DNA from 2 places in the Scandinavium sp. UTDF21-P1B genome. Region 2 is predicted to be linked to the other one. Evidence: predicted binding sites of a transcription regulator. Region 2 holds the regulator's gene; the other holds the start of a gene.
What was found. Region 2 encodes PhoB, which activates phosphate uptake and scavenging genes when phosphate is short. Its sites were predicted from a motif close to CTGTCATAAAACTGNCNNAT; they were not measured.

Region 1 (15,848 bases), on a different contig from region 2:
TCTTTACTTGCATGCTGATGACAGTACTGTCGGAAGGTGATAAATTGCGAGAAAAATCCGAATAGATTAGCGATCCTGATATTTTCATGCGCCTCGTTCCCGCGTGAGAATTGTCATTCCTGATCGCCGGCATCTCTCTGACCGTATAATAAATAAAGATTTCCTCACATGACATCAAAATCCTGGCGTTCACTGCGCATTAAAAAATATCAGTTTTCACTACGCCTGTTTTTATTTCTTAATTTAACATCTTCACTATTTTCCATGCTGAGTCCGGTCTATCACGTGGCGGCGATAACCCTGCCGCTGATGCTGATCATGCTGACCAGCACCGGATTGCTGCTGGGTCATTGGGCATGGGCGGAAAGAAAAATCAATATTCCTGCCATCTCCATTCTTTTTGGCTGTTTATGGGCATGGCACATTGCAGTCAAATCCCCGTTAATGCCTCAACCCCAATTTAACTATCTGGTGATTGCGTTATTAAGCGTGCTGTTTATCGGCGCCATTGCTTTTTCTAATAATATCATTGCTTTTACGCTGCATTCATTGCCGGTGCTTATCACTTGTCTGGTGCTTGGCGACGGCGATCAGTGGCTGCGGATGATTTATTACTTCGCCCTGCCCGTTATCGGTATCGCCATTCAGAGCGTGATTCAAAAGCGTAACGACAATTTTGCCCATGGGTTGATGTACAAGCTGCTGGAAGAGCGCCAGACCCTGAACGATCTGAGTATGCTCGACCCGCTGACTGGCCTCTACAACCGCCGCGGCCTGCAAAATCGACTGGAAACGTTGATGACGCTGGATGCCAGCGATCATTACGTGCTGCTGCTCGATATCGACTACTTCAAAGCCTACAACGATCATTATGGCCATATGATGGGGGATCAGGCGCTGATTCAGGTCTCCGCGGCCATTCGAAATGCCGTGCGTTCGAGAGACGTTGTGACCCGCTATGGCGGTGAAGAATTTATGGTACTGCTGACCTCGACAACGCCCGAATGCGCAATGCAAACTGCAGAGCGCATTCGTCAGCGAGTGTACGACCTGAAAATCCCTCATATGTTTAACCACAGCGTAGCCACCAACGTGACGGTGAGCATCGGGATCGCTCCACTGGTGGGAGAAGACATTGAAGACGCGCTGACCAAAGCCGACAAAGCGCTGTATGAAGCCAAGCATCTTGGCCGCAACAACATTCTGTCGAGCGCTACGCTACAGAATGCGTAATAGCAAGCTTTGAGCGGCAGCTAGCATGAAATGTGTTGCGATTCCCTGTAGCTACAGCTAGGATTAGCAATCATTATCATTTAGATTTGTATCCCGTTCACACATGGCCTTACGTTCCGCACCGATTACCGGCGATCTTATCTGGCGAGCCCCGCTCTTCAGCCATGAGCCCGTTCTGGCACAGTCCGTGCGGGACAGCATTGCGGAGCATCGCCCGCATCTGCTCGATTTTATCCATCTTGATGAGCCTCATCCGCATCACGCCATGACGCTGGCAGAGTGGTCTCGCGGCAGCGAACTGACTTCCCTGATGGCGTGCTATGCCGATCATATCTACCGTAATCAACCCAGCCAGAAGCGTGAAAATAAGCCGCTGCTATCCCTTTGGGCACAGTGGTATATCGGTTTACAGGTTCCGCCGCTGATGCTGGCGCTGCTCACCGAAAAGCGCGCACTCAGCCTGTCTGCGGAACATTTTCACGTGGAGTTCCATGAAACCGGACGCGCCGCCAGCTTCTGGGTCGACGTCCATCAGGATCATGCCCTGACGCAGCGCTCTTCGCTGCACAGAATGGAAAGCCTCATCACGCAGACGATCATGCCCGTCATCGATGCGCTGGAAGCCACCGGGGAGATTAACGGCAAGCTCATCTGGAGCAACACCGGCTATCTCATGAACTGGTATCTTGGCGAGATGAAAACGCTTCTGGGCGATGAGCAGGTTAACGCGCTGCGTCAGCATCTGTTCTTTGCTAAACAGTTTTCAGACGGATGCGATAACCCGCTGTGGCGCACCGTGGTCCTGCGGGATGGCCTGCTGGTACGACGCACCTGCTGCCAGCGCTATCGCCTTCCCGACGTTCAGCAGTGCGGTGACTGCACGCTAAAATAACCTTCTGCTAACAGCAAAAAGCCCCGGTAACGTTACGCTACCGGGGCTTTGTTATTTCAGGACAGATTACGCCGCTTGTTCAGTCTCTTCAGACGAGCGCTGTGCTTCTTCCGCTTCCTGTGCCAGCAGCTGCTTCTCGTAGACTTTGAAGAACGGGAAGTAAATGATGGCGGAGACGCAGGCCAGCACCACCACCAGGATGACCGCACGGAAATCCCAGCCGAGGGCCCAGGCCGCACCAACTGGCGCAGGCGCAGTCCACGGCACTACGGAGATGACGCGCCCAATCAGATCAAGCTTCATTGCCGCCCAGGCAAGCGTGGCGTTCACCATCGGGGCCAGCAGGAACGGGATAAAGAAGACCGGGTTCATCACAATCGGCGTACCGAAAATAACCGGTTCGTTGATGTTAAAGATGCTTGGCACCACGCCCAGACGACCGATGGAACGCAGGTGCGCGGACTTACTGCGCAGGTAGCAGAACACCAGTCCCATGGTGGCACCAGAGCCGCCGATCACGATGAAGAAGGTCCAGAACGCTTCCATAAAAATATGCGGCAGCGGTGCGCCCTGTGCCAGCGCAGTCTGGTTCAGGCCCAGGTTTGTCAGCCAGAACATTTGCAGCATACCGGAGACGATAGCAGCGCCGTGGATCCCCGCAAACCACAGCAGGTGGCCAATCAGCACGGCCAGCAGAATGGCCGGCAGGGAATCCGCCGCGGACACCAGCGGTTTAAAGATGGACATGATCGCCTGTGGGATCAGCATATCGAACTGGCTCTGAATAAACAGGCTCAGCGGATACAGCGTCAGCACCACGACCAGCACCGGAATCAGCAGGTCGAAGGAGTTCTTAATCATCGGCGGCACCTGATCCGGCAGGCGAATACCGATATTGCGAACCTTAAGGAATCGCATCATCTCCACGCAGTAGACGGCCACCAGGATAGCGGTGAAGATCCCGGTACCACCGAGGCTATGAACGGGTAGCGTACCGTCCGTCTTCGGTGCCGCAACCAGCAGGAACGCCATGATAGACAGCATAGAGGCCATGAACGGATCAAGCTGAGCGCTCTTTTCATAATGCTTGCCGAGGTTATAGGCAATGGCGGCGCAGATGTAGATGGACATAATGCCCATCGTCATATCGAACGGCGTCAGGATACGGCCTTCAAATTGCTTAGCCATGTCCAGCCACGCGCGGGCAAAGCCCCAGGTGGTATCCGGCGAGAAAGGCGGGTAAGCAAACACCAGCAGGAAGGAGCCGACAATCATGAATGGCATCGCAGAGATAAAGCCATCACGGATTGCCATGACGTGGCGCTGGGACGAAATTCGCCCGGCGACAGGACTGACGTAGTTTTCTACAAAGCGGAATATCAGATTAAACGCAGCATGGTTAGCAGACATAGCAGCTCTCCTGACGGGCTATAGACGTTAGCACAGCAACGGTTAGTGTGCCGTGATGTGCAATCCTGAACTGTGAGTTCACTACCACGCCGGGGTGTTGGCCCGATTGACAGCAGATAACGTTACATTTCATACACGGCTCTTATTTTTTAGCGATACAGAGGAAGTTACGCATCCAGTATGAATCGGCTTCAACCGTTCCTGCAACCGGTTACTGTAACCGGTTGCAGTGAATGTGAGGGGGATCGTGAAATCCATGAAATGAAGGGATTACGCTTACTCTTATTTACAGCGGAATTCGCCTGTGACAGATTGATTTTGTCTACGTCAGGAGAGAACGATGAGTCTGCAAACCGTACGGCAATTTTTCGCTGATCGCGCGCCGGATATTGAGATTATAGAACTAAATCAGAGTACTGCGACCGTGGCGCTCGCCGCCGCAGCGCACAACGTTGCGCCGGGTCAGATAGCCAAAACGCTCTCACTCAAAGTGAAAGATGAAGTGATTCTTGTGGTCGCAAAAGGCGATGCTCGTCTCGACAATAAAAAGCTGAAATCGGCCTTTGGCGCAAAAGCCCGCATGCTGAGCAGTGACGAAGTGGTCACCTGGACCGGTCATCCGGTGGGTGGCGTCTGCCCTTTCGGTCTTGAAAACCCGCTGACGGTTTACTGCGATATCTCTTTAAAGACCTTCGATGAGGTTCTCCCGGCGGCGGGCGCTACGCACAGTGCAGTACGTATTTCCCCTGAACGCCTGGCCGAACTGACTGATGCCACCTGGATTGACGTCTGCCTTTAGGCGCCGTTCGTCAACGGCAGCGGCAGATAGTCCAGAACGTCTGCCGCACATATGAGCCAGGCGTCACTTTTTACGCCCAGCTTGCTCATGACGTTAAACTTGTGCGCGCGAATGGTTTTGATATTGCGCCCCATCTGAGCAGTAATTTCAGGTGTGGAATATCCCCTGCCCATATAATGCAGGATCCTGCGCTCCGTGGGGCTCAATCCATGAGCATTGGTGCCTTGAACCAGGGTCTGCCGGTGCTCTTGCTTCATTACCGAATGAATCTGGGCGCCAAGCTGCTCCATTGATGAGGACTGGCAGAGCACAGCATGCAGCGCAACGGGCAGCAGGGGCTGAATAAAGCTGGCTTGCCTCTCGTTCTCAGCCAGCAAAACCCTTTTGGTCTCAGGTAGCGCAGCGGCCAGTCGGGAAAGAAAGTGGCCACTTTGCTGGCGCGAATAGCGTCCTCCCGCAACGGAATAGATAACGATGTCATACGATTGATGTCCGCATTGTGAAAACCACACCTGTCCGCTGCTGAAAAATCGAAGCTTATAAATTCCCCCCTCTAAAGCGGAAAAGAGATGCTGTAAACCCAGCGTCGTCATGCCACAGCTGTCAATCACCGCAACACGCCTGCTTTTGGCATATTGTTCCATTCTTCAGCCTCTCTCCACGACGTCATCGGCTCAGTGCTTCATCTCCTGAACCGCGGCAAATCCGCAAAGAGAGGCGCTGATGAAGTAACCCCGTTCGCCCTGTTGACGAATCGCAGTAATAAGTGCTGCAACGAGATCTTTTTTCCCTGTGATTTTTACTATGCTGAGCGCATCGCGCCTTATTTAATAAATATTATGGATATGCTTTTGTGAATTATTAAATATTTCAGGAAATCTCTACCCTCAATTATTAAGAACTTTTTCCCAATACACGTGTTATATATCACCCGAACAGGCAAAGTTGCGCTGAATAAAAATCAGTACGATCAGACTAGCATAATAAACATGACTGTTTCAATAACACGCTATTCCGCCAAACACTAACAAGCATCCGTAAATACATTTAATTATTATGTATTTCCTTTATTCATTCTTTTCCTGAATATTCCAGGTGAGGTTCCGACATAGCGACGAAAAAAAACGAGAGGAGCAGGTTGCACCACTAAACCCTGACTAATCAGACCGTTGTGTGATCGGCATGCTGGCGTATTGTAAATTACACTTTCCCTCAAATATTAACCGATAATGTAACGCGTTCAATGTATTGCCGTTGTGAAATTCCCGGCATAAATATTTTTATTGCGTCACAGAAATTCCGGCCTCAAGGGCATATTCGGATGCGGAAAGGTGTTCGCGGAGGTGGTCCTCAAAGAAGGGCATAAATCGTGCTCTTTTCAACAATCTTGCAAAAGTGTGGAGCGGTTCAAAAAACGCTCAACGCGCACCTGAGGTTTGCAGATAATTTGATCTCGCCGGGCCATAGCCCGCGCGGGCTTCAGGTAAAACCGGAGATCAGGCCTGACATTGAGTGAACAAGACCCGCCGTTATGGAAGCCGATCGCACTGAGCAAAGAAAAGTCACCCGGTTATGCATTCAGTGCGCGCTGCTGCTGTTGCAACACGGAGCAGAAAGCGCGCTGGTGGAAGAACTTTCCACGCGCCTTGGGCTGGCGCTGGGCATGGACAGCGTGGAAAGCGCCATCTCTTCCAACGCCATCGTGTTGACCACGCTGCTCGACGGAGAGTGTCTGACGTCGACCCGCAAGAACAACGATCGTGGTATTAACATGCACGTCGTCACGGAGGTGCAGCACATCGTCATTATGGTGGAGCACAAACTGCTGGATGCAAGGGACATTGAAAAACGCTTCTCGCAGATCAAGCCGTTGCGCTACCCACGTTGGCTGGTGGTCACCCTGGTTGGCCTCTCCTGTGCCTGCTTCTGCAAGCTCAACAACGGCGGCTGGGACGGTGCATTTATCACCTTCTGCGCCAGCACGATCGCCATGTACATTCGTCAGGTGCTGACCCACCGATCGATGCACCCGCAAATCAACTTCTGCATCACCGCTTTTGTGGCAACGACCGTCTCCGGGCTGATGCTGCGCCTGCCGCTTTTCCAGCAAACCTCCACGGTGGCGATGGCCGCCAGCGTTCTGCTGCTGGTGCCGGGTTTCCCGCTGATCAACGCCGTCGCCGACATGTTTAAAGGCCATATCAACACCGGGCTTGCCCGCTGGGCTATCGCCAGCCTGCTGACCCTCGCCACCTGCATCGGCGTGGTGATGGCAATGACGCTGTGGGGGCTACGAGGATGGGCATAATCGAATTTGTACTGGCGCTGCTACAGGACATGCTGCTGTCCGCCATTCCCGCCGTAGGGTTTGCGATGGTCTTTAACGTACCGCACCGCGCGCTGGCCTGGTGCGCACTGCTGGGTGCGATTGGCCATGGCTCCAGAATGCTCCTTATGCAGGCGGGCATGAACATCGAATGGGCAACGTTTATCGCCTCAATGCTGGTTGGCAGTATTGGCATTCAGTGGTCACGCTGGTATCTGGCGCACCCAAAAATTTTTACCGTCGCTGCGGTGATCCCCATGTTCCCCGGTATCTCAGCCTACACCGCGATGATCTCCGCCGTGAAAATCAGCCACTTTGGCTACAGCACCGAGCTGATGGTGATGCTGCTGGAGAACTTCCTCAAGGCCACGTCGATTGTCGGCGCGCTTTCGGTGGGACTCTCCATTCCGGGGCTCTGGCTGTACCGGAAACGCCCTCGCGTGTGAGCGAGCACCTTGAACTCTCCTCGCAGACACGGGTCTGTGCTACTATCAGCCCATAGTGTGCCCGTCGTTGTCCTGTTTGAGTAATAGCTATGTCCTCCAGAATTCTGACCTCCAGCGTCATTGGGATCGATGCCTTTTTGCACGATCCTGATGGTGTATTAAAGAATGCCGAAAGCGGTGCCGTCGCGGTGTTTGCTAATAATGCGCCTGCGTTTTACGCCATTGCGCCCACGCGCCTGGAACAGCTGCTGGAGCTGGAAGCCCGCCTTTCTCGTCCCGGCAGCGACGTCATGCTTGACGGTCAGCTCTTTGATGAGCCGGTTACCGCACCGGTAGCGGTGCCGATGGGTAAATTTGCGATGTATGCAGACTGGCAGCCGGATGCCGACTTCCAGCGCATGGCCGCGCTGTGGGGCATCGCGCTTACCCAGCCCGCTACGCCGGAAGAGCTGGCGTCTTTCACCGCATACTGGCAGGCAGAAGGTAAAGTATTCCATCACGTGCAGTGGCAGCAAAAGCTGGCGCGCAGCCTGCAAATTGGCCGGGCCAGCAACGGCGGACAGCCGAAGCGCGATCTCAACACGCTCTCCGAGCCAGACAACCAAATTCCCCCGGGCTTTCGAGGTTAACGATGAAGAACGTTGGCGATTTAATGCAGCGCCTGCAAAAGATAATGCCGAAACACATCGAACCGGCATTCAAAACCGGCGAAGAACTGCTGGCGTGGCAAAAAGAGCAAGGACAGCTGCGCTCTGCGGCGCTTGAGCGTGAAAACCGGGCGATGAAGATGCAGCGCACCTTTAACCGTTCGGGCATTCGCCCGCTGCATCAGAACTGCTCCTTCGACAACTACCGCGTGGAGTGCGACGGTCAGATGAACGCGCTGTCAAAAGCGCGCCAGTACGTCGAAGAGTTTGACGGCAACATCGCGAGCTTTATTTTTTCCGGCAAGCCCGGCACCGGTAAAAACCATCTGGCCGCCGCTATCTGTAATGAACTGCTGCTGCGCGGCAAATCCGTGTTGATCATTACCGTCGCCGACATCATGTCCGCGATGAAAGATACCTTCACCAACCGGGAAACCACGGAAGAACAGCTGCTGAACGATCTCAGCAACGTCGATCTGCTGGTGATCGACGAGATTGGCGTACAGACCGAATCCCGCTACGAAAAAGTGATCATCAATCAGATCGTTGACCGCCGTTCATCTTCCAAACGCCCTACCGGCATGCTCACCAACAGCAATATGGACGACATGAACAAGCTGCTGGGAGAACGCGTAATGGACAGAATGCGCCTTGGCAACAGCTTGTGGGTCATCTTCAACTGGGACAGCTACCGCAGCCGCGTCACAGGCAAAGAGTATTAAGATTTATCCCAGCCCGGTCAGCGCTATACTGGCCGGGTTTCCGTTTAACCAGGTCAATCTTATGAAAATTGCTAAACGTCTTCTGTGTTCCGCCGCGCTGACCAGCGCCCTGCTCTCCACCAGCACCTTTGCGCTTTCCCTGAGCGATACGCTCTCCAGCGCCGCCAGCGAACTGAGCGGTTCTGGCTCAGGTTCCTCTCAGGGCGGAATGTCGATGTCATCGCTGACCAGCCTGCTTAACGGCGGCAGCAAAGGACTGAGCGCCGACAACATGAACAACGCCGCGGGCATTCTCAGCTACTGCGCCAAGCAGAAGCTGACCTCCGTGACCAACGCCGATAACGTAAAAAATCAGGTACTCGATAAGCTCGGCCTGAACACCGCGCCGGAACAGAAAGCCGATACCAACTACATGGACGGCATCCAGGGCCTGCTCAACGCCCAGAATGGCCAGCAGCTCAATCTGAGCGCTCTGGGTGATACCCCGTTAGGAAAACAAGTCAAAACCAAGGCTTGCGATCTGGTGCTGAAGCAAGGCGTTAATTTCCTCTCCTGATCGGCGACAAACACCCGCGTACCCTGGCGGTGCGCGGGTTAAAAATCGTCCACTTCTGATACAAATCTGAAACACAGCACATTTTAATGACGCTACAATTGCAGCATTATTGCACTGCAATTACAGTGTACGGTCAAAATTTAAGTATCTGGTCAGCAAATGACCAGGCTGACTGAGGATGTGCTGTGTCTGAGCTTGTTTCAATTGCTCTGTTTTTCGCTTCCGTCGTTATCTACGCATGGAAAGCGGGCCGAAACACCTGGTGGTTTGCCTCCACCCTGACGGTGCTTGGCCTGTTTGTGGTCCTGAACCTGACCCTCTACGCCAGCGACTATTTTACCGGCGACGGCATCAACGACGCCGTGCTTTATACGCTCACCAACAGCCTGACCGGCGCAGGTATCAGCAAGTATATTCTGCCCGGCATAGGGCTGGTGCTGGCACTGGTGCTGGTTTTCGGCGGACTCGGCTGGGTGCTGCGCCGCCGCCGCCATCATCCTCATCACTTCGGCTACAGCGTGCTGGCGCTGGGGCTTGCGCTGGCCTCCGTCGATGCGAGCCCGGCATTCCGTCAGATAACTGAGCTGGTGAAATCTCAGTCTCGCGACGGCGATCCGGATTTTGCCGCGTATTACAAAGAGCCGTCGAAAACCATTCCGAACCCTAAGCTGAACCTGGTTTACATCTACGGTGAAAGCCTCGAGCGCACCTATTTTGACAACGATGCCTTCCCGAACCTGACCCCGGAACTCGGCAAGCTGAAAGATGACAGCATCGATTTCAGCCACACCATGCAGCTGCCGGGCACCGATTACACAATCGCGGGAATGGTCGCCTCGCAGTGCGGCATCCCGCTGTTCGCGCCGTTTGAAGGCAACGCTTCCGCGTCGGTATCGAGCTTCTTCCCGCAGAACATCTGCCTTGGCGACATCCTGAAAAACTCCGGCTACCAGAACTACTTCGTGCAGGGCGCAAACCTGCGTTTCGCCGGCAAAGACGTGTTCCTGCAATCCCACGGATTCGATCATCTCTATGGCGCGGAGGAGCTGAAAGCCACCGTTGCCGACCCGAACTACCGCAACGACTGGGGCTTCTATGACGACACCGTCCTCGACGAAGTGTGGAAAAAATACGAAGACCTGTCGAAATCCGGCCAGCGCTTCTCGCTGTTCACCCTGACCGTCGACACCCATCATCCGGACGGATTTATCTCCCGCTCCTGCAATCGCAAGAAATATGAGATTGACGGCAAAACCAATCAATCCTTCAGCGCGGTCACCTGTAGCCAGGAGCACATTGCGGCGCTAATCGAAAAGATAAAAGCCTCGCCGTACTTTAAAAACACGGTCATCGTCGTCTCTTCCGATCACCTGGCGATGAAAAATACCGCCTGGGATTACCTCAACAAGCAGGATCGCAACGATCTGTTCTTCGTCATACGCGGCGACAAGCCACAGCAGGAAGTGATGGGCGTGAAGCGCAGCACCATGGATAACGGCGCGACGGTGCTCGATATTCTCGGCGGCGATAACTTCATTGGCCTGGGCCGCAGCAGCCTTTCCGGCCAGTCGCTGGCGGAAGTGTTCCTCAACATGAAAGAGAAGGTGCTGGCCTGGAAGCCGGACATCATTCGCCTGTGGAACTTCCCGAAATCGATCAAGGATTACACCATCGACCAGCAGAAAGGGATGATCGCATTCTCCGGCTCACACTTCCGCCTGCCGCTGCTGCTGCGGGTGTCCGACAACCGCGTCGAGCCGCTGCCGGAAAGCGAATATTCCGCCCCGCTGCGCTACCAGTTGGCGGACTTCGCCCCGCGCGACAACTTTATGTGGATTGACCGCTGCTACAAGATGGGCCAGCTATGGGCACAGGAATTTGCGCTCTCTACCGACTGGTGCGTATCTCAGGGCCAGCTTGGCGGCGAGCAAATCGTGCAGCACGTTGATAAAGCCCAGTGGAAAGGCAAGGCCGCATTCAAAGACACGGTCATCGACATGGAGCGCTACAAAGGCAACGTCGATACGCTGAAAATCGTCGACAACGACATTCGCTACAAAGCGGACAGCTTCGTCTTCAACGTGGCGGGCGCGCCGGAAGAGGTCAAACAGTTCAGCGGCATCTCGCGCCCGGAAAGCTGGGGCCGCTGGTCGAATGCGCAGTTGGGCAACGAAGTGAAGATTGAGTACAAGGAACCGCTGCCGCCGAAGTTTGATCTGGTGATCGTCGCGAAAGCCTTTGGTCCAAACGCCAACAAACCGATCCCGGTTCGCGTAGGCAACAGCGAGCAGACGTTGACGCTCGGCAACGACGTCACCACCACCACGCTGCATTTCGACAATCCGACGGGCAGCAACCTGCTGACCATCGTCCCGCCGGATCCGCAGACCACCAACGAGGGCAATATCCTCGGCCATTCCCCGCGCCAGCTGGGGATTGGCATGGTGGAAATAAAAGTGGTGAAATCAGAAGGATAATCCCAGGGGAGCACAGGCTCCCCTTTCTTTTGGCAGAACGCATGAAACCGATCATTATTCGCCCCACACAAACTGCCGATGTGCCTTTGCTGCCTGCGATTGAACGCGCTGCGGCGCAGGCTTTTCTCGTTCTTCCCGAGCTGGCCTGGCTGGCTGAAGGTGACGGCATCTGTGAGGAAGAACATCGTCAGTTCGTGAGCACAGGAAAGAGCTTCATTGCGCTGGAGGGTACGATACCTGCTGGCTTTTTACTGGCGGAACGGCTGGATAACGCCCTCTATATCGTGGAACTCTCTGTCGCTCAGCATGCGCAAAATCAGGGGATTGGCCGCCAGATCATCCATTTTCTGGCAGAGCGAGCACGTGATGAAGGTTACCCGGCACTGACGCTGACCACCTTCAAAGCGGTGCCGTGGAATGCCCCTTTTTATGCTCGCCTGGGATTTGAGAACATTGAGGAAGCTCAGCTCACGCCGGGTTTACGGCAGAAGCTGGAAAATGAAGCAGCGCATGGGCTGCAACGAGAAACTCGCTGCGCCATGCGCAAGATTTTATAACGTCTTTGCCTGGCCTGTACGCGTAGGCCGGGTAAGGCGAAGCCGCCACCCGGCACTTTCACACTCAGAACGTTTCCCAGTTATCACCGCTTTCTGTCACTGCGGCTTTACGCAGCATCGGAGCCGGAGCGCTGGCTTTTACCACTGAAGCTTCACGTTTTGCCGCAAGCTGCGACTGCTGAATGCGGAACACCGCCACCGCCTGGGTCAGACGGCTCGCCTGCTCTTCCAGCGCGGCCGCAGCGGAAGCAGATTCTTCCACCAGCGAGGCGTTCTGCTGCGTGACGCGATCCATTTCAGCCACCGCCAGACCGACCTGATCGATACCGCGGCTTTGTTCATCAGACGCGGAGGCAATTTCCCCCATGATATCGGTCACGCGCGTAACGGCATTGACGATCTCTTCCATAGTCTCACCCGCGCTTTCGACAAGCGTGGAGCCCAGATCGACGCGGCTCACTGAGTCCTCAATCAGGCTCTTGATTTCACGAGCGGCCTGGGCGCTGCGCTGGGCGAGGTTACGCACCTCTCCCGCAACAACCGCAAATCCACGGCCCTGCTCGCCCGCACGCGCCGCTTCAACCGCGGCGTTCAACGCCAGGATGTTAGTCTGGAAGGCAATACCGTCGATCACGCTGATAATATCGGCAATTTTCTGCGAACTCCCGGCGATATCGCGCATAGTCTGCACCACGTTATCGACCACTTTACCGCCCTTCTGCGCGGTTTCCGACGCGCTCAGCGCCAGATGGCTCGCCTGACGGGCGTTCTCGGCGTTCTGCTTCACCGTCGCGGTCAGCTCTTCCATGCTCGCCGCCGTCTCTTCCAGGGAAGCGGCCTGCTGCTCGGTACGCGAGGAGAGATCGTTGTTACCCATCGCAATTTCGCTGGCGCCGCTGTAGATCGCGTCCGCGCCATTGCGCACTTCACCGACGGTCCGCACCAGCTCACTTTGCATATGGCGCAGGGAATCGGCCAACTGGCCCATTTCGTTGCTGCCCTGCACGTCGATAGGCTTCACCAGATCGCCACCGGCAATATGACGAATGCTGTCGATAACGCGCGTCAGCGGCTGGATCAGCGCTTTGTGGATGCCGAACCAGACGGCAACGATCACCGCCAGCACCGCCGCCAGCACGCCGATCAGCACCCAGATAGCCTGGTCGTAAGAGCCGCTGTTATCTTTTACCGCCAGTTCGTACAGATGATCGTTCTGCGCCAGGTAGTCGACGTAGGCTTTCTCAAACCCGTCCTGATAACCCTGGGTTGGCTGGTCGAAGAAGTCGTTGATTTTCCCGGCCCCAAGCAGCTGAATCAGCTCCGCCAGTGCGCCGTGGTAAATGTCGTAATTGCGTTTAATATCGAGCGTCGCCGCCTCGCTCTGACGCGGATCGCGCGGCAGAGACTCGTACTCCGCCCAGCGTTTTTCCGCCTCATCCAGCGACTTACTGGCGATCTGCATCAGATCCGCCACGGTCGCACCGCTGCCGATGTGGTTCTGATCCATCATATAGCGGATCCCGGCGCGGTTAAGGGTGTTACGGGTTTGCAGAAGCGCCACCCAGCTGCCGTTCAGCGTGGACTGCTGCTGGCGAATGGTTTGCAGGACGGTGAAGTTCTCTTTGTCGTGCTTCAGCGCGTTAAAGAACAGGCCGCCGGATGTCAGTTGTAAAAGGCCGAAAAGGACCAAAACCAGCACGAGGCTGGTGACAATTTTAATACGGTTTAGCATTTTTTCTCTTTCCTGAGCGAAGGTCTCTGGTTGATCGGCCTGGAAAGCAAAAACTTTAAAGAAAATCCTGTTGCATAAGGCGAAGCGGTACTTCGAATCCTCTGATTAATGCAGACTCACTCCGCACAGCCCAGTGTGACGCCCATCACATTTATTTATTATTCAGTCGGTTACTCCAACCGCTTACCCGCGCAGATGACCGTTTAACATCCGATACGGCCGCTCGCTGATTTTCCTCCCGCTGCGCGCGCGTGGCTCTGGCACCATAAGTCCAGCATCAATACCTCCAGGTGCAGTTCCAGTACTCAACTCATTCTTATAAACGCCAGGTTTTTAACTATGGATATGAAGAAACTTCTCAAGCATGTGCCGTGGGCCATTATCGGGATTATCGGGGCATTCTGCCTGTCGGTGGTCGCCCTGCGCCGCGGTGAACATGTCAGTGCTCTGTGGATCGTGGTCGCTTCCGTCTCGGTCTATCTGGTGGCTTATCGCTACTACAGCCTTTACATCGCCCAGAAGGTGATGAAACTCGACGAGAGCCGCGCCACGCCTGCGGTGATCAACAACGATGGTCTGAACTACGTACCGACTAACCGCTACGTGCTGTTCGGCCACCACTTTGCCGCTATCGCAGGCGCAGGTCCGCTGGTCGGCCCTGTGCTCGCGGCCCAAATGGGCTACCTGCCGGGCACGCTGTGGCTGCTGGCGGGCGTCGTGCTGGCGGGGGCGGTGCAGGACTTTATGGTGCTGTTTATCTCCTCGCGCCGTAACGGTTCGTCTCTGGGCGAAATGGTGAAAGAGGAAATGGGCCGCGTGCCGGGCTCCATCGCCCTGTTCGGCTGCTTCCTGATTATGATCATCATCCTCGCGGTGCTGGCGCTGATCGTGGTGAAAGCTCTGGCCGAAAGCCCGTGGGGCGTGTTCACCGTCTGCTCCACCGTGCCGATTGCGCTGTTTATGGGCATCTACATGCGCTTTATTCGCCCGGGACGCGTGGGCGAAGTGTCGGTCATCGGCATCGTGCTGCTGGTTGCCTCCATCTGGTTCGGTGGCGTGATTGCCCACGACCCGTACTGGGGCCCGGCGCTGACCTTCAAAGACACCACCATCACCTTCGCACTGATTGGCTACGCGTTTGTTTCTGCGCTGCTGCCGGTGTGGCTGATTCTGGCCCCGCGTGACTATCTCGCCACCTTCCTGAAAATCGGCGTTATCGTCGGCCTGGCGCTGGGGATCGTTATCCTCAACCCTGAGCTGAAAATGCCTGCGGTTACGCAGTATATCGACGGTACCGGCCCGCTGTGGAAGGGCGCGATGTTCCCGTTCCTGTTTATCACCATCGCCTGCGGTGCGGTGTCTGGTTTCCATGCGCTGATCTCCTCCGGCACCACGCCGAAGCTGCTGGCAAATGAGAAAGACGCCCGCCTGATTGGCTATGGCGCGATGCTGATGGAGTCCTTCGTGGCGATCATGGCGCTGGTTGCGGCGTCCATTATCGAACCGGGCCTGTACTTCGCGATGAACACCCCGCCTGCGGGCCTCGGCATCACCATGCCAAACCTGCATGAGATGGGCGGTGAGAACGCCGCGATGATCATGGCGCAGCTGAAAGACGCGAGCATTCACGCCGCGGCAACCGTCAGCTCCTGGGGCTTCGTGATTTCGCCTGAGCAGATCATGCAGACCGCGAAAGATATCGGCGAACCTTCCGTACTGAACCGCGCAGGTGGCGCACCTACGCTGGCAGTAGGTATCGCGCACGTGTTCCACAAAGTGCTGCCGTGGGCGGACATGGGCTTCTGGTACCACTTCGGTATTCTGTTCGAAGCGCTGTTTATCCTCACCGCGCTGGATGCCGGTACGCGTGCGGGCCGCTTCATGTTGCAGGACCTGCTCGGCAACTTCGTGCCGTTCCTGAAGAAAACCGACTCACTGGTGGCAGGTATTCTGGGCACGGCGGGCTGCGTGGGTCTGTGGGGCTACCTGCTTTATCAGGGCGTGGTTGACCCACTCGGCGGCGTGAAGAGCCTGTGGCCGCTGTTCGGCAT
Region 2 (15,848 bases):
TAAGCGTAGTCCACGCCCATCCCGTAAGCGCCGGAGTGTTCACGCACCAGATCCATTACTGCGTCGTAAGTGGCTTTACGTGACCAGTCACGCTGGTACTCAAGCAGCACCTGCTGCCAGGTCACCGGCACCGCGCCCGCCTGCACCATACGATCGATAGCGCGTTCATGGGCATCGACGGACGTACCGCCTGAGGTATCAGTCACCACGTAAACTTCAAAACCTTCATCCAGCGCCATCAGCGCCGGGAAGGTCAGGCACACTTCGGTCCACAGCGCGGAAATAATGAGCTTTTTGCGCCCGGTTGCCTTCACCGCTTTCACAAACGCCTCATCCTCCCAGGAGTTCATGGAAGTACGCTCAATCGGTTTGACGTCCGGATGCACGGCCAGCAGCTCTGGCCAGATATATCCACTAAAGCTTTTGGTTTCCACGGAGGTATAAAGGGTTGGCACATTAAAAATTTTGCCGGCCTTAGCCAGTGCGACGGTATTATTTTTCAGCGTCTGACGGTCAATATTCGCTACGCCAAAAGACATTTGCGGCTGGTGGTCAATAAAAATAAGCGCAGAATTTTGTGGGTCAATCAGTTCCCGGATAGACATATCACACCTTCTTAATCAATAAGTTAAAAGGCAACGGTCTAAGACTGTTGTAAACAGTTGGATCCTGAGGGAGAAAGTCAGATGAGTATAGGCGGAAATTTCTAACGAGTTATTAAAGAAATTTTTCCGTTTGCTGACAGCAGGCCGAAATATATTTTCGCCACACTCATTCACCCGGCAATAATTATCAGGCTTAGTCAAAAAATTGCGCCGGAGCGTTCTTATTTTTTCACTTTTATCGATAAACGGGTTCAGGGAAAATCTCAGTATTGTTTCCTCTGACGCTTTCCCACCATGCGCTTAAACCTTGATGTCTTACTGATTCTGGATGCACTGGACAAACATGGATCCTTCGCCACGGCGGCGGAATCGTTGTTCAAAACCCCCGCCGCGCTCAGCTATATGATTCAAAAGCTGGAAAGCGATCTGAATATCACGCTGTTAGATCGTTCCGGTCACCGGGCTAAATTCACCGATACGGGCAGGATGATGCTGGAGAAGGGGCGTCTGCTGCTGAACGCGGCAAAAGATCTGGAGAAACAGGCGGTGCAGGTGCACTCCGGCTGGGAGAAAGAGCTGTCGATTGCGCTGGATGACTCCTTTCCATTCAAAGCCCTGCTTCCGCTGATCGATGAGTTTCACGCCCTCAACAAACAAACACGACTCAATTTCACCCATCACACACTCGCGGGCGCGTGGGAAGAGTTGACGCATCATGGGGCGGATATGATCCTCGGCGCCATCAACGAGCCACCCACGTCAGCCGCGTGGTCGTACAAAATGCTCGGCACGCTGGATAACGTCTTTGTTGTGGCCCCTTCACACCCGCTGGCGCAGATATATATGCCACTCTCCAACGATCAGCTCTGCCTGCATCGCGCAGTAGTGATCAGCGACAGCGCCCGCAGCTGTCAGCCTATCAACAGCAATCTGATGGACGAACAGCCGCAAATTCGCGTGGATGATTTTCATTCCGAAGTCATGCTGCTGCGGGCGGGCATGGGCTGCGGTTTCCTCCCCCGTCACATCGCCCGGCCGTGGCTTGAAAACGGTGAACTGGTGGAGAAAGAGGTGCTGTCGTTTCGTGAGAAGGACGTAGCCTACATGGCATGGCGCAACCATAACGATGGGCTGGCCCAGCGCTGGTGGCGGGAAGCGCTACTGGGTAAGGATTCTTTTATAAAGTTATATCATTAACATGCCGGGTGGCGGCTGCGCCTGACCCGGCCTACATGAGAACATTTCCGTTGTAGGCCCATGCAAGCGAAGCGCCGCCGGGCATCCTGACCGCTAATTACCAAACCACACAGAAGCGGAAATAGCCGGCAGCGCCAGCACATCGTCCGCCAACGTGCCTTTGCCCTCTTTGAGCAACCATTCTTTAACTGCCAGCAACGGAGAGGCTTCCAGCACGACTTCGCACGGCTCGCCCCGGTTTATCGCCACCAGCACGCGCTGCTGTTTCAGTACGCGGACGAACACCACCACATTATCCTCGGCGTAAAGAACCTGACAGCCACCGTGGCGCAGCGCCTGCGTGCGATGACGCAGCTTCGTCATCCGCTGATAGAGCGCCAGCAGATCTCTGTCCTGTTGCTCTTTATCCCACGGGAACGGCTTGCGGCAGAACGGGTCGTTGTTGCCATCAAGTCCTACCTCGTCACCGTAATAAATGCAGGGCACACCCGGCCAGGTGAACAGCCACACCACCGCCAGCGGCAGGCGCGCCACATCCTTGCCGAGCAGGGATTTAAAGCGCGCAGTGTCGTGGCTGTCCAGTTGATTAAACATCCTCAGCTGCTGCTGGTGCGACAGGCTGGCGCGGTAGTTATCCATCCACGCCATGCAGGTCTGCGCATCGATCATCTGCGGATCGTACGAGATATCGGTATTCGCGAGGAAGCCCCACAGCGGGAAGGTAAAACCGCGATAATTCATCGCCGCATCTTCCGCATCGGCCTGCAGCCACTGGCGCGCATCGCCAAAATGCTCGCCGAGAATATAGGCTTCCGGCTGCGTCTCTTTTGCCGCCCGGGTAATTCCTGCGATGTGCTGAAGGTTGTTGCGCGCCCCGCCGCCTTCGCCCAGCATATGCACCACGTCCAGCCGCCAGCCGTCCATGCTCCAGGGTGCCTTCAGCCAGTGGCGCACGATGCTGTCCTCATCGCGATAGATCTCATTGATCAGCGTTTCGGAACTGAAATCCAGCTTCGGCAGGCTGGCGTAGCCGAGCCAGTCCAGCGCTTTACCTTCTGCTGAGAAGCTATACCAGTCGCGCCAGTGTGAAGAAGAGTTGTGGCAGGCGCCATCGCTCCCACGGTTATGTCGGTCAAACCAGCTGTGCGAATCGCCGCTGTGGTTAAACACGCCGTCGAGGATAAGCCTCATTTCCTCCCGACGAGTATTGTGCCGAAGCCGCAGCAGTGCCTGGTCGCCGCCAAACTGCGGGTCAACGTGGCGGTAATCTTCGGTATCGTACTTGTGCACGCTGGGGGCGACGAACACCGGGTTCAGGTACAGCGCCGTGACGCCAAGTTTTTTCAGGTACGGCAGATTTTCGCTGATGCCGTCGAGATCGCCGCCGTAAAACGTCGATCCTCCGGCTTCTGCCGTTAAAGGATCATCCCAGCGGCGCAGCACAATATCGCGCCCGGCGGCATGGTGATAATAGACGTTGTCCTGTTCCGCGGTGCGCGGTTCACTGCGGGCGAAACGGTCGGGGAATATTTGATAGAAGACCTGATCGGCGACCCACTGCGGCCCGGTATCCGGCACGTCAACCGCAAACTGCTCCAGCCGCGCGGGTGGATACGCGCTAAAGCCCTGCGGCGTAAACCAGCGCTGACGGTTGGCCCACAGCAGCTTAAAGCTGTAGCGGCGGCGGGGCTGGCCGCGACTCAGATCGATTTCCGCACGCCAGGCGGTCACGCCCGGATGCGGCTCACTGCGCAAACGGTGCATCGGCAGCGAGATCTCCTCGTTATCCTCTTCCGCACGAAGCGTAACCTTCAGCGGCAGCGTCTCCCCGCTCAGCCACAGCGTAATCGTCAGTCGGTCCTGCTGCTGTTTAATGAACGGCGCAACAGGCAGATGCCATGCCTTCAACATCATCATTCCCCTTTGTTCAAAATGCGTTCACCATGCCACAGTCAGACGGCGTACAACTCATCATTATGGCGCTTTCTTTGGGTGGAGAGAGGGGGTGGAGAAACCGAAATAAGGCTGAAAAGTGTGAGTGCGTCGGCAAAGAGAGTTACGATACACTGTATGTTATCCAAATGTTAACTGAGACGCACCGTGCCTGATTTTGACCTCCAGGATCTGTACGCTTTTATCGCCCTGTGTGAACACGGCAGCTTTCGCTATGCGGCGGAAGCCATCTGTATTTCGCAATCGGCCCTCAGCCGCCGGATTGAAAAACTGGAATCGGCCCTTGGCGTTCGACTCTTCGACAGAACAACCCGCAGCGTCACCTTAACGCAGGTAGGCAGAACCTTTGCCCCGCGAGCCCAGCTGCTGCTGGCGGATTTCGAAGATGCGCTGACCGGCATTAGCGACAAAATGTTTTACGGCAGCGGCATTGTCACCGTGGCCTGTATCCCTTCTGCCGCCTACTATTTTATGCCCAAAGTGATCGCTCACTTTCGTCAACGCTTCGCCAGGGCCAGGATCAAACTGGTGGATACCAGCGCAGGTAACGTCTACTCCGCCGTGCAGAACCGGCAGGCCGATTTTGGGCTCAGCTTTCTTTCCAGCGGGGAATCCGATCTCACCTTTATGCCGCTGGTGGATGAAACCTATCAGCTCATTTGCCGGCACGATCACCCGCTGGCGCATCTGCCCTCCCTGAGCTGGAAAACGTTTTTCGAAGCCGATTACATCTGGCTCAATAAATCGTCCGGTAACCGGCATTTGCTCGACCAGGCATTAGGCGACATTACCGCGCGCAGACCTGCGGTTTGTGAAACCCGCCATGTCACAACGATGATCGGAATGGTGGAAGCCGGGCTGGGTATTGCCGCCGTGCCGTCCATGGCGCTACCGGAAGGCGGTAACCCGGCGCTGGTGCAAAAACCGCTGACTGACCCGATAGTAAAAAGACAGGTTGGCCTGATCAAAAAAGCGGGGACCGAACTTTCCCCGCTGGCAACCGAACTGGAGCAGATGATTATCGGCCTGTTCCGGCCTTAGCGGGCAGGGGATCAAGCCCGGTTTCGCGGACTATCGCCTGGGCCTGCGGCGAAGCAAGATAACGCAGTAAAGCACGGGCCTGGTTCTCATGTGCCGCTTTGTTAACCACCGCACCGGCAAAGCGTGTGACGTACTGAACCTGCTCAGGAATTCGCCCGACAAATTCCGCCCCTTTCACCGGCAGCAGCTCGCTAACCTGCTGGAAGCCCACGGCGTACTCTCCTTTTGCCACCAGCGAGGCGACGGGCGTTTTTTCGATCATCTTTGCTTTGCCCTGCACGTCCTGTGCAATGCCAAGTTTGGTGAAAAGCTCGCTTTGTACGTAGCGTCCGCTGGCGCTGTCAGAGTAGGCTATCGATTTGGCTTTCAGCAGCGTCGCTTTGAGTGCCGCTTCGGAACGGATATCCGGCGCGAGTTCACCTGCTTTCACCACCATGCCGATGCGGGAGTCTGCCAATTCCATTCGGCTAGCTGGCGCAATTTTTCCCGCTTTTTGCAGGTTATCCAGCGCATATCCCACCATGATCACCGCATCAGCAGGCTGCCCTGCCGCCAGCCGGTTCGGAATGGCCTCCGGAGATTTCCCCATCGACGGACCATGAACAATATGCACCGTATCGCCCGTTGCCTTTTCATACTGCGGGGCCAACTTATCGAGCGCTGCGGAAAAGCCACCGGAAATCATCACCGTGATCTCTTCAGCACTGGCGCTCAGGCTAAAGGTGCCCGCAAAGGTGAGTGCCATCCAAAAGGCTAAACGTTTCATCGTGTTGCTCCTGAAGGGTGAGAGTGACGGCTGCTCCAGCCGTGAGATGAGGCTCGATGATAGAGATAGAGCGTGGCAAGCAGCGCACAGATAGCAGCGAAACTCATCCAGTATCCCGGTGCCGCTTTATCGCCGGTGTATTGAATTAACGCGGTGGAAACGGCCGGCGTGAAGCCGCCAAAAAGCGCCGTCGCAAGGCTATAGGCCAGAGAGAAACCAGCGACGCGCACTTCCCCGGGCATGATTTCCGTTAGTGCCGGGATCATCGCGCCGTTGTATATGCCATAAATAAAGGAGAGCCACAGCAGCACAATCAGCATCATGCTAAAACTCGGCGCATGGGCGAGCACGGTTAACGCAGGCCAGCTGGTGAAAATCGCCAGCAGCGTCATGGCAATCAGCACCGGCTTGCGGCCAAACCGGTCCGAAATCATGCCGCCGATCGGTAGCCAGATGAAGTTAGAAATCGCCACCAGCAAAGTGACCAGCAGGCTGTCGGAGGCGCTGAGCAGCAGGACTTTTTTGCCAAACGTCGGAGCATAAACGGTGATCAGATAAAACGCGGTGGTCGTCATTGCCACCATCAGCATGCCTGCCACCACCACACGCCAGTTTTGCAGCAGCGTACTCATCGCCTGTTTCAGCGGCAAATGGTTGTCGCGCTGTTCGTACTCCTGCGTCTCCGTCAGCTGACGGCGCAGCATAAAGATGAACGGCACAATCAGACAGCCCACAACGAACGGGATACGCCATCCCCAGGCCTGCAGAGTGTCTGCCCCCATCATTTCATTCAGGGTAAAGCCCAGCAGCGCCGCCACCATGATTGACACCTGCTGGCTACCCGACTGCCAGCTGGTGTAAAACCCTTTGCGCCCCGGCGTGGCAATTTCTGCCAGATAGACCGACACCCCGCCCAGTTCGGCACCGGCAGAGAAGCCTTGCAGCAAACGTCCACACAACACCAGCAGCGGCGCCCACAGCCCGATGGACTGATAGCCCGGCACCAGCACGATCATAAACGTCCCGGCAGCCATAATGGAGAGCGTGACGATAAGCCCCTTGCGGCGTCCAACTTTGTCGATCCACGCCCCCAGGACAACCGCCCCAATCGGGCGCATCAGGAAGCCTGCGCCAAACACCGCGAAGGTCATCATCAGCGAAGCAAATTCGCTTTCTGCCGGAAAAAAGGTGTGGGCAATATAGGTGGCGTAAAAGCCAAACAGGAAGAAGTCGAACTGCTCAAGGAAGTTGCCCGACGTCACGCGCAGAATGGCCATCGCCCTGGCGCGGAATGCAGTAGTTTCAGTGGTGACAGGCATCTCGCCCTCCATGATTAACAAATCAGTTAACATATTTAACTTTTTATCAACCATGAGGATGCGTGAAAATGCGCGACTGAATAAGTGCATTTACCGCATCTGTTAATGCGTCAGACGCATTAATGCCGGAGAAGACGAGTCACCATGCACAAATTGCTCATATATGAGCAGGGAATCGCTTAACGCGTTTTGTGATTTCTCACACGTTTGAACCAGAAGGGAAACCCGGCAGCAGAACGCCGCCGGGCTTAAAAAGATTACTGCGCGAAAGCCCGCTGGCGCTCGCGACGAACCTTAAACTGCCAGCCAATCAGCAGCAGCACAATCCACGCGAAGCCGACGTAAAGCGAAATACGGGTATCCGGATGCCAGCCAATCAGCACAATGATAAAGACCAGGAACAGCAGACCGACAACGGTGGTAAATACGCCGCCAGGCACCCTGAATTTAAGATTCTTCACTTCTTCCGGCGACAGGCGACGACGGAAGGCAATTTGCGACAGCAGGATCATGATCCACACCCAGACGGTGGCGAACGTCGCGAGCGATGCAATCACCAGGAAGACGTTTTCGGGCATGATGTAGTTCAGGTAGACCGCCAGCAGCAGAGCAATGGTCATCACCGCCACCGTCACCCACGGCACGCCGCGACGCGAGGTTTTGGCGAACACCTTCGGCGCGCTGCCCTGCTCCGCCATGCCGTGCAGCATGCGCCCCACGCCGAAGACGTCAGAGTTAATCGCGGAAAGCGAAGCCGTCAGCACCACGAAGTTCAGGATGCTGGCCGCAAAAGTAATGCCCATATGCTGGAAGGTCATCACGAACGGGCTGCCGTTGGTGCCGACCTGGTTCCACGGGTAAATCGACATGATCACAAACAGCGTGCCCACATAGAACACCAGAATACGCATGGGTACCGAATTGATAGCGCGCGGAATAGATTTCTCCGGGTCTTTCGCCTCACCGGCAGTAATGCCGATGATTTCAATCCCGCCGTAGGCGAACATCACCATCTGCAAGGACATCACCATCCCGATCCAGCCGTTGCTGAAGAAGCCGCCGTTGCTCCAGAGGTTGTGAATACCCGTCGGCTGCCCGCCGTTGCCGATCCCCCAGATGATGATGCCAAACCCGGCAACGATCATCACGATGATGGTGGCAACCTTAAAGAACGAAAACCAGAATTCCAGCTCGCCGAAGACCTTCACGCTCATCAGATTAATGGCACAAATCAGCAGCACCACGCTCAGCACCCAAATCCAGTGCGGCACAGCCGGGAACCAGACGCCCATGTAGATGCCGAACGCCGTGACGTCAGCAATGGCGACAATCAGGATTTCAAAGCAGTAGGTCCAGCCGGTGATGTGGCCTGCAAGCGGGCCTAAGTTTTCCTGCGCGTAGCGGGAAAAAGAGCTGGCAGACGGGTTGTGCACCGACATTTCGCCGAGCGCACGCATGATGATGTAAGCGGCCACGCCGCCGATGAGGTACGCCAGCAGCACGCTGGGACCGGCCATTTTAATGGCGTCTGCCGAGCCATAAAAAAGACCGGTGCCGATAGCCGAACCGAGCGCCATAAAGCGGATGTGACGGGCGGTAAGCCCACGCTTTAGCTTGTTATCTGTTGCCATGAATTCCACTGCCTTAACAAAAACAAAACCACGGAGCCGATGGCCCCGTGGTTAATTTCAATCCTCGCCCGCTAATTAATGCGCGCTGGAGGTTACCTGACGACCTGCTGCGCGATCCCATCCCATCGCCAGCACGGCGGCGACAATCGTTGGCATCAGCCATGCAAGACCCTGCTGTGCCAGCGGCAGATGCGCGGTCCAGCCGGGAAGGATATCAGCAAACACGGAGGCTTTCACGCCATCCAGCAAGCCGAACACCAGGCTGATGAACATTGCCGGGGCGATCACGCGGGTCGAATTATGCCACCAACCGCGGGTAAAGCTTAATACTACCAGTGCAATACATGGCGGATAAATCGCGGTGAGCACCGGAATGGAAATCTGAATCAGGTGGCTCAGGCCCAGATTGGACACCACCATCGAGAAGATGCCAAGGATGAAGACCAGCGTTTTGTAAGAAAGCGGCAGGTACTGAGAGAAGAACTCGGCGCATGCTGTGGTCAGGCCCACCGCAGTCACCATACAGGCCAGGAAGATCAGCGCCGCCAGCAGGAAGCTGCCTGCGCCACCAAAGGTGTGCTGAACGTACGCGTGCAGAATAGTTGCGCCGTTGGCGTTCTGATCGACAAGCGATGCGCTGTCGGAACCCAGACGGAACAGCGCCAGGTACAGCAGCGTCAGGCCAACGCCCGCCATCAGGCCCGCCCACACGGTATAACGGGTCAGCAGGCGCGCTTCACTCACGCCACGGGAGCGTGCGGCATTCACGATAACAATGCCGAACACCATCGCACCGAGGGTATCCATCGTCAGATAGCCATTAACGAAACCGTTAGAGAACGGCGCAGTCTGATAGGCTTCCAGCGCGTGGCTGATTGGGCCCGCAGGCCACATGATAGCCGCCACGGCCAGCACCACGAGGGCAATGATTTTCAGCGGAGCCAGGAAGTTGCCAACGGTATCCAGCAGTTTGCCCGGATAGAGGGAAACCAGAATCACCAGCGCAAAATAGACAAGGCTGTAGAGGAACAGCGGCAGCGCGCCATCACCAGTCAGCGGGGCGATCCCCACTTCGAAAGAAACCGTTGCGGTGCGCGGCGTGGCGAACAACGGCCCCACAGCCAGATAGCACACCACTGCCAGCAGAACGCCCGCCACTTTACCAATCGGGGTACTGAGGTTGTCTACGCCACCACCCACTTTCGCCAGCGCGATAATCGTCAGCACAGGCAGGCCCACACCGGTAATCAGAAAGCCGATCGCCGCCGTCCAGACATGTTCGCCAGCCTGCAGGCCGACCATAGGAGGGAAGATAATGTTGCCCGCGCCAACGAACAACGCAAAGGTCATAAAGCCCAACGCGATGATATCGCGAGATTTTAACTGATGGGTCATAAACTCTTTACTGCCTGTGGATGTGGTGTTGAATGTCAAAACGTCGTACTTATTCCTGCGGAACAGAACAACGGTGAAAGCGTGTCATACAGTGGGAAACACTCCCGATGTTCACGCGAAAAGAATAGTTATTGGGTTTATCGCGTGAAGGCAGTCAGACTGCGACTGCATGGGGGGCAATTTAAACGCTTATAACGTTTTAATGCAACAAGGGATCGTAAAACCAGAGGATTATAGCAACAACTAATTCGCATGTAGCATGAACAACCATATATGCGAAAAACCTCTGGCTAATCATGCGAACAAAAAAGCAGCAGACGATTAATAATTATTCGCCGTTTGGCCGACCGGAAAGATAAAAAACCGGCTTTCGCCGGTCTTTGTCAACCAATCCTTCCAGACAGCTCTTCAGGCACTTTTATTGGCAACCAAACGTTCCGGCAGCACAAAGCTAAAGCGCGTCATCTTGCCTGGAATACTTTCAATATCGAGTCGGCTGTCATGGTGATTAACCGCATGCTTCACAATCGCAAGCCCCAACCCGCTGCCGCCTGTCTGCCGGGAGCGCGCTTTATCAACACGGTAAAAACGTTCGGTCAGCCGTGGAATATGCTCGGCCGCAATGCCTGGCCCGTTATCTTCCACGCTGAACTGCGCTCCGTGCGGAGCACGCTGCCAGCGCACCACTATCTCCGTGCCCTCCGGCGTATGGTTCACCGCGTTGTACACCAGATTCGACATCGCGCTGCGCAGTTGTTCTTCGCTACCCAAAGCCAGCAGCGAATCATCAATCTCAAAATGCAGAATGTGCTTTTTGTGGCTGAGGGTTTGCGCTTCACGTTCAACCACGCGCAGCATCATGGGCACATCGATACGCTCATTCAGCGCGGCCAGCGGTGCGGCCTCAATGCGCGACAGCGTTAACAGCTGACGCACCAGCCCTTCCATGCGCTGCGTCTGCTCACGCATAGTGTGCAGCGCTTTTTCGCGCGGTGCGCCCTCCAGCGTTTGCTCCTGCATCATCTCCAGATAGCCCTGCAACACCGTGAGTGGCGTGCGCAGCTCGTGGCTCACGTTGGCGAAGAAATTACGCCGCGCACCTTCCAGCTGGTGCATCTGGGTGACGTCACGCGCAACCAGCAGTAGCTGTTTTTCGCTGTAGGGCATCACGCGGATTTCCAGATGACGCCCGGTGTTGAGCACCAGATTGAGCGGTTTGGTGAAATCGCGGGATTTCAGGTAGCGGGAAAATTCCGGGTAGCGCAGCAGGTTGAGGATGTTCTGACCGCTGTCGTCCGGCCAGCGCAGGTTGAGCGTCTGCTGAGCCAGGCCGTTACACCAGAACATCGATCCCTCTTCCGTAATCAGCACCACCGCATCAGGCAACGATTCCGCCCCGCTGCGAAAACGCTTTATCAGGCTCCCCAGCTCACGGCGACGCTTTTTATTACGCATCTGCATCTGATGCAGACCGTAAAGCAGCGGCTCCCAGCTTCCTTTACCCGGCGGCGGCGTCATACTCCTGTCGACCCAAAGCCACCACGAAAGCTGAAGCAAATTCCAGAAATGCCAGATCAGCAGTCCGGTGACGGCCGCCAGCAGAAACCACGGCAGATAGCCGAAAAAAGCCCCGAGGATCAGGGCCGGTATACAACAGAGGATGAGCTCAAAAACCAGCCTTTTCCATGACAGCCGTTCCAGCACGGGTCACACTCCAGTCAATTGTCAGAAACGGGCGGAGAAACGATAGCCCGTGCCGCGGACGGTCTGCACCATCCGGTCGTGACCGCTGTGTTCCAGCGCTTTACGCAGACGGCGAATGTGCACGTCCACCGTACGATCTTCCACATAAACGTTGGTGCCCCAGACGTTGTTCAACAGCTGTTCGCGGCTGTAGACGCGCTCCGGGTGCGTCATAAAGAAGTGCAGGAGCTTAAATTCCGTTGGCCCCATGTCCAGCGGGTTTTCACCAGTCATGACGCGATGAGAGGACGGGTCGAGGCTCAGGCCCTGCATCTCAATCACCTCTTCAACCGCCATCGGCGAAATGCGGCGCATCACGGCTTTGATGCGCGCCACCAGCTCTTTCGGGGAAAACGGTTTGGTGATGTAATCATCTGCGCCGGTTTCCAGACCCCGCACGCGATCTTCTTCTTCACCTCGCGCGGTCAGCATGACCACTGGAATATCACGCGTCAGCGCTTCACGCTTAAGATGCTTAATAAACTGAATGCCTGAACCGCCCGGCAGCATCCAGTCCAGCAGGACTAAATCCGGCCACGGCTCATTGAGCTGATTCACGGCACCGTCAAAATCTTCGGCTTCTACAGGCTGAAAGCCATTTTGCTCCAGGACGAAGCAGACCATCTCGCGAATCGGGGCTTCATCTTCAACGACCAGAATACGTCTCGCCATTATTTATCCTGTTTATTAATCATATGCGTATCATGCGGCGTCATTATGCGTCAGATTTGTGACAGATTTATGATAGTGTTTTTTTCAATTATGACACCGAAAAACACGTCATCGCCCTGATATCCGTAACCGTTTATACTTGCCGTCACGCTTTTTTGCCACAGGCCACCTTAATGCGCATCCTCCATACCTCTGACTGGCACCTTGGCCAGAACTTTTACAGTAAAAGCCGCGCCGCCGAACACGAGGCGTTTCTCGACTGGCTGTTGAACACCGCAGAGGCGCAAGAGGCAGATGCCATTATCGTGGCGGGCGACATCTTCGATACCGGTTCGCCGCCGAGCTACGCGCGCGAACTTTACAACCGCTTTGTGGTGAAGCTCCAGCAGACCGGCTGCCAGCTGGTGGTGCTGGCGGGCAACCACGACTCCGTCGCCACGCTCAACGAGTCCCGCGATATTCTGGCGTTTCTCAACACCCTGGTGGTGGCGGGCAGCGGCACACCGCCCTGCGAACTGAAGTGCCGCGACGGCAAGCCTGGCGCCATTCTCTGCCCGGTTCCGTTCCTGCGCCCGCGCGATGTTATCGTCAGCCAGGCGGGTGCATCGGCGGGGGAAAAGCAGCAGCATTTATTACAGGCGATCACGAACTACTATCAGCAGCAGTATCAGCAGGCATGCGAACTGCGGGGCGAGCGCCCTTTGCCAATCATCGCCAGCGGCCATCTGACCACCGTCGGTGCCAGCAAAAGTGACGCGGTGCGTGACATCTATATCGGCACGCTTGACGCCTTCCCGGCGCAGAATTTCCCCCCCGTCGACTACATCGCGCTGGGCCACATTCACCGTGCGCAAAAAATTGGTGGCACGGAGCACATTCGCTACTGCGGCTCGCCGATTTCCCTGAGCTTTGATGAAACCGGTAAAGCCAAAACCGTCAACCTGGTGCATTTCAGCGAAGGCAGGCTGGAAAGCGTGGAGCCGCTCGAGGTGCCCGTTACGCAAAAGCTGAGCGTGCTGAAAGGCGATTTCGCCAGCATCAGCCAGCAGCTGGAACAGTGGCGCGACGCCGATCCCGCCTCACCGGTGTGGCTCGATATCGAAATCACCAGCGACGAATATCTGCACGATATTCAGCGCAAAATTCAGGCGCTGACCGATGATTTACCCGTCGAGATATTGCTGGTTCGCCGCAGCCGCGAACAGCGCGAGCGCATCCTGGCAAACGAGCATCGCGAAACGCTGAGCGAACTGAAAGTCGAAGACGTTTTTGAGCGACGTCTGGCGCTGGAAGCGCTGGAAGCCCCGCAGGAGCAACGCCTGCACCAGCTTTTCGCCGAAACCCTGAGCGAACTTTCCGGGGAGGAACAGCCATGAAAATCCTGAGCCTGCGGCTGAAAAACCTCAGTTCGCTGAAGGGCGAATGGAAGATTGATTTCACCGCTGAACCGTTTGCCAGCAACGGCCTGTTCGCGATTACCGGGCCAACGGGCGCGGGCAAAACCACGCTGCTGGATGCCATTTGCCTTGCGCTGTACCACGAAACGCCGCGCCTCAGTACGCTGTCGCAGTCGCAAAACGACCTGATGACCCGCGATACCGCCGAGTGCCTCGCGGAAGTGGAGTTTGAAGTGAAAGGCGTGGCCTATCGCGCCTTCTGGAGCCAGAACCGTGCCAGAAATCAGCCAGACGGCAATCTCCAGGCCCCGCGCGTGGAGCTGGCCCGCTGTGAAGACGGCAAAATTCTGGCAGAAAAAGTCAAAGATAAGCTGGAGTTGACCGCCTCACTCACCGGTCTCGACTATGGCCGCTTCACCCGCTCCATGATGCTCTCCCAGGGCCAGTTTGCCGCTTTCCTCAATGCCAAGCCGAAAGAGCGTGCTGAGCTGCTGGAAGAGCTGACCGGCACCGAAATTTATGGCCAGATTTCGGCGAGAGTATTTGAGAAACATAAAGAAGCCAAAACCGAACTGGAAAAATGCCAGGCGCAGGCTTCCGGTATGATTTTACTGACGGAAGAGCAGCAGCAGGCGCTGCAGCAACGTTTGCAGGCGCTTACTGACGAGGAGAAACAGCACCAGGCGGAGCAGCAGCGCGTCCAGCTCTGGCAGCAGTGGCTAACGCGCGAAGCGGAAATGCAGGACGCACAGCTTCGCTCACAGACAGCGCTCGCCGCGGCACAGGATGCATTAAACGCCGCCCGGCCGCGGCTGGAAGCCCTCGCCCTGGCACAGCCCGCCGACAGGCTGCGCCCGCTGTGGCTGCGCTTTCAGGACGATCAGGCGTCGCTGACGCAAACGCAGCAAAAAATTGAAGAAGTGAATACTCGCTTACAGGCTCAGCTCACACAGCGCGGGCGGTTACGCCTGAGCGCCGAACGCCAGCACGAGGAGCTCACCGGCCAGCAAAAGGTACTCTCAGCGTGGCTTACCGAAAACGCGCGCTTCCGCCACTGGTCGAGCGAACTGACTGGCTGGCGCGCGGCCTTTAACCAACAGGAGCGCGATGCCATACATCTGCAAGAGCTGACTCAGCGTGAGAACGAGCTCGCCCGTCAGCGTGATGCCCTGCCGCCGTCCACATTGACGCTGGATGAGGCCGCCGTGGCCGCTGCGCTCGAACAGCATCAACGCCTGAGGCCCCTTCGTCAGCAGCTGAACACGCTGCAAGGGCAGTTTCAGCCGCTCAGCAAGCGGCGCCAGCAGCTACTCCCTCTGTTGGCCCAGCGCCAGCAGGCGCTGGAAAAAGGCGGAGCGGAGCTCGCCGCGCGTCGCCAGCAATACAAAGAGAAGCTCCAGCAGTTCAATGACGTCAGAACGTTGTGCGAGCAGGAAAAAATCATTGCCGACCTCACTGCCGAACGCGCCCGTCTGCAACCCGGTGCCCCTTGCCCGCTTTGCGGATCGGTGGAGCATCCGGCGGTGGCGGAATATCAGGCGCTCAGGCCAGGCGTGAACGAAGCCCGCCGCGACGCGCTGGAAAAAGAGGTCAACCAGATTCGTGAACTCGGCGCCAGCCTCAAGGGTGAGCTTGATGCACAACAGAAGCAGCAACAGGCCGAACAAAGCGAGCTACAGTCGATCGCCGAACAGGAGCAAGCGCTCACCTCACGGTGGCAAGCCACCGTTGACGGGCTGCAAATCACCTTAACGCCGGACGAGGATGTCAGCGGCTGGCTTAACGAACAGGAGAATCTCGGGCAGCAGTTGTATCAGCACGGGCAGCGGCTGGCGCTGGAGCGGCAAATTCAGGCGCTGAACGCCGAGCGCCGGGCTCGTGAACAGGAAGCGAAAGCGCGACTCGCGGAGCTGAGCGAAGCCCTCGCCGCATTTAGCCTGACGTTACCCTCACAAGGCGAAGGAGCCGCATGGCTGGCCTCACGCGAAACGGAAAGCCAGCACTGGCAAAAGCAGAGCGAGCGCCAGCAAACCGTCGCACAGGAACTGTCCCTTCTTCAGCCTTTGCTGGACACCCTGCCGCCTGTTTCCGGGCAAGAAACATCGGGCACAGCTACGCTTGACGGCTGG

Region 1: a site for PhoB is predicted at 9,087-9,106, ahead of opgB (phosphatidylglycerol--membrane-oligosaccharide glycerophosphotransferase). Genes of this name have one in related genera too.

Annotation. Positions count from the first base shown of each region.
Region 1 covers NZ_JBFLVD010000002.1:3,332-19,179, reverse strand. Annotated here, with positions in the region: gene AB1287_RS01000 (GGDEF domain-containing protein) at 169-1,233, shown strand; gene fhuF (siderophore-iron reductase FhuF) at 1,337-2,125, shown strand; gene AB1287_RS00990 (PTS sugar transporter subunit IIC) at 2,192-3,535, opposite strand; gene AB1287_RS00985 (YbaK/EbsC family protein) at 3,876-4,334, shown strand; gene bglJ (DNA-binding transcriptional activator BglJ) at 4,331-4,978, opposite strand; gene AB1287_RS00975 (threonine/serine exporter ThrE family protein) at 5,866-6,642, shown strand; gene AB1287_RS00970 (threonine/serine exporter) at 6,633-7,106, shown strand; gene dnaT (primosomal protein DnaT) at 7,196-7,735, shown strand; gene dnaC (DNA replication protein DnaC) at 7,738-8,475, shown strand; gene AB1287_RS00955 (DUF2501 domain-containing protein) at 8,537-9,031, shown strand; gene opgB (phosphatidylglycerol--membrane-oligosaccharide glycerophosphotransferase) at 9,217-11,508, shown strand; gene AB1287_RS00945 (GNAT family N-acetyltransferase) at 11,550-12,065, shown strand; gene tsr (methyl-accepting chemotaxis protein) at 12,130-13,797, opposite strand; gene AB1287_RS00935 (carbon starvation CstA family protein) at 14,137-15,848, shown strand, end outside.
Region 2 covers NZ_JBFLVD010000005.1:172,640-188,487, forward strand. Annotated here, with positions in the region: gene AB1287_RS02520 (hydrolase) at 1-605, opposite strand, end outside; gene AB1287_RS02525 (LysR family transcriptional regulator) at 900-1,802, shown strand; gene malZ (maltodextrin glucosidase) at 1,896-3,713, opposite strand; gene AB1287_RS02535 (LysR family transcriptional regulator) at 3,903-4,796, shown strand; gene AB1287_RS02540 (extracellular solute-binding protein) at 4,774-5,562, opposite strand; gene AB1287_RS02545 (MFS transporter) at 5,559-6,881, opposite strand; gene proY (proline-specific permease ProY) at 7,139-8,512, opposite strand; gene brnQ (branched-chain amino acid transporter carrier protein BrnQ) at 8,588-9,907, opposite strand; gene phoR (phosphate regulon sensor histidine kinase PhoR) at 10,316-11,611, opposite strand; gene phoB (phosphate response regulator transcription factor PhoB) at 11,633-12,322, opposite strand; gene sbcD (exonuclease subunit SbcD) at 12,496-13,698, shown strand; gene sbcC (exonuclease subunit SbcC) at 13,695-15,848, shown strand, end outside.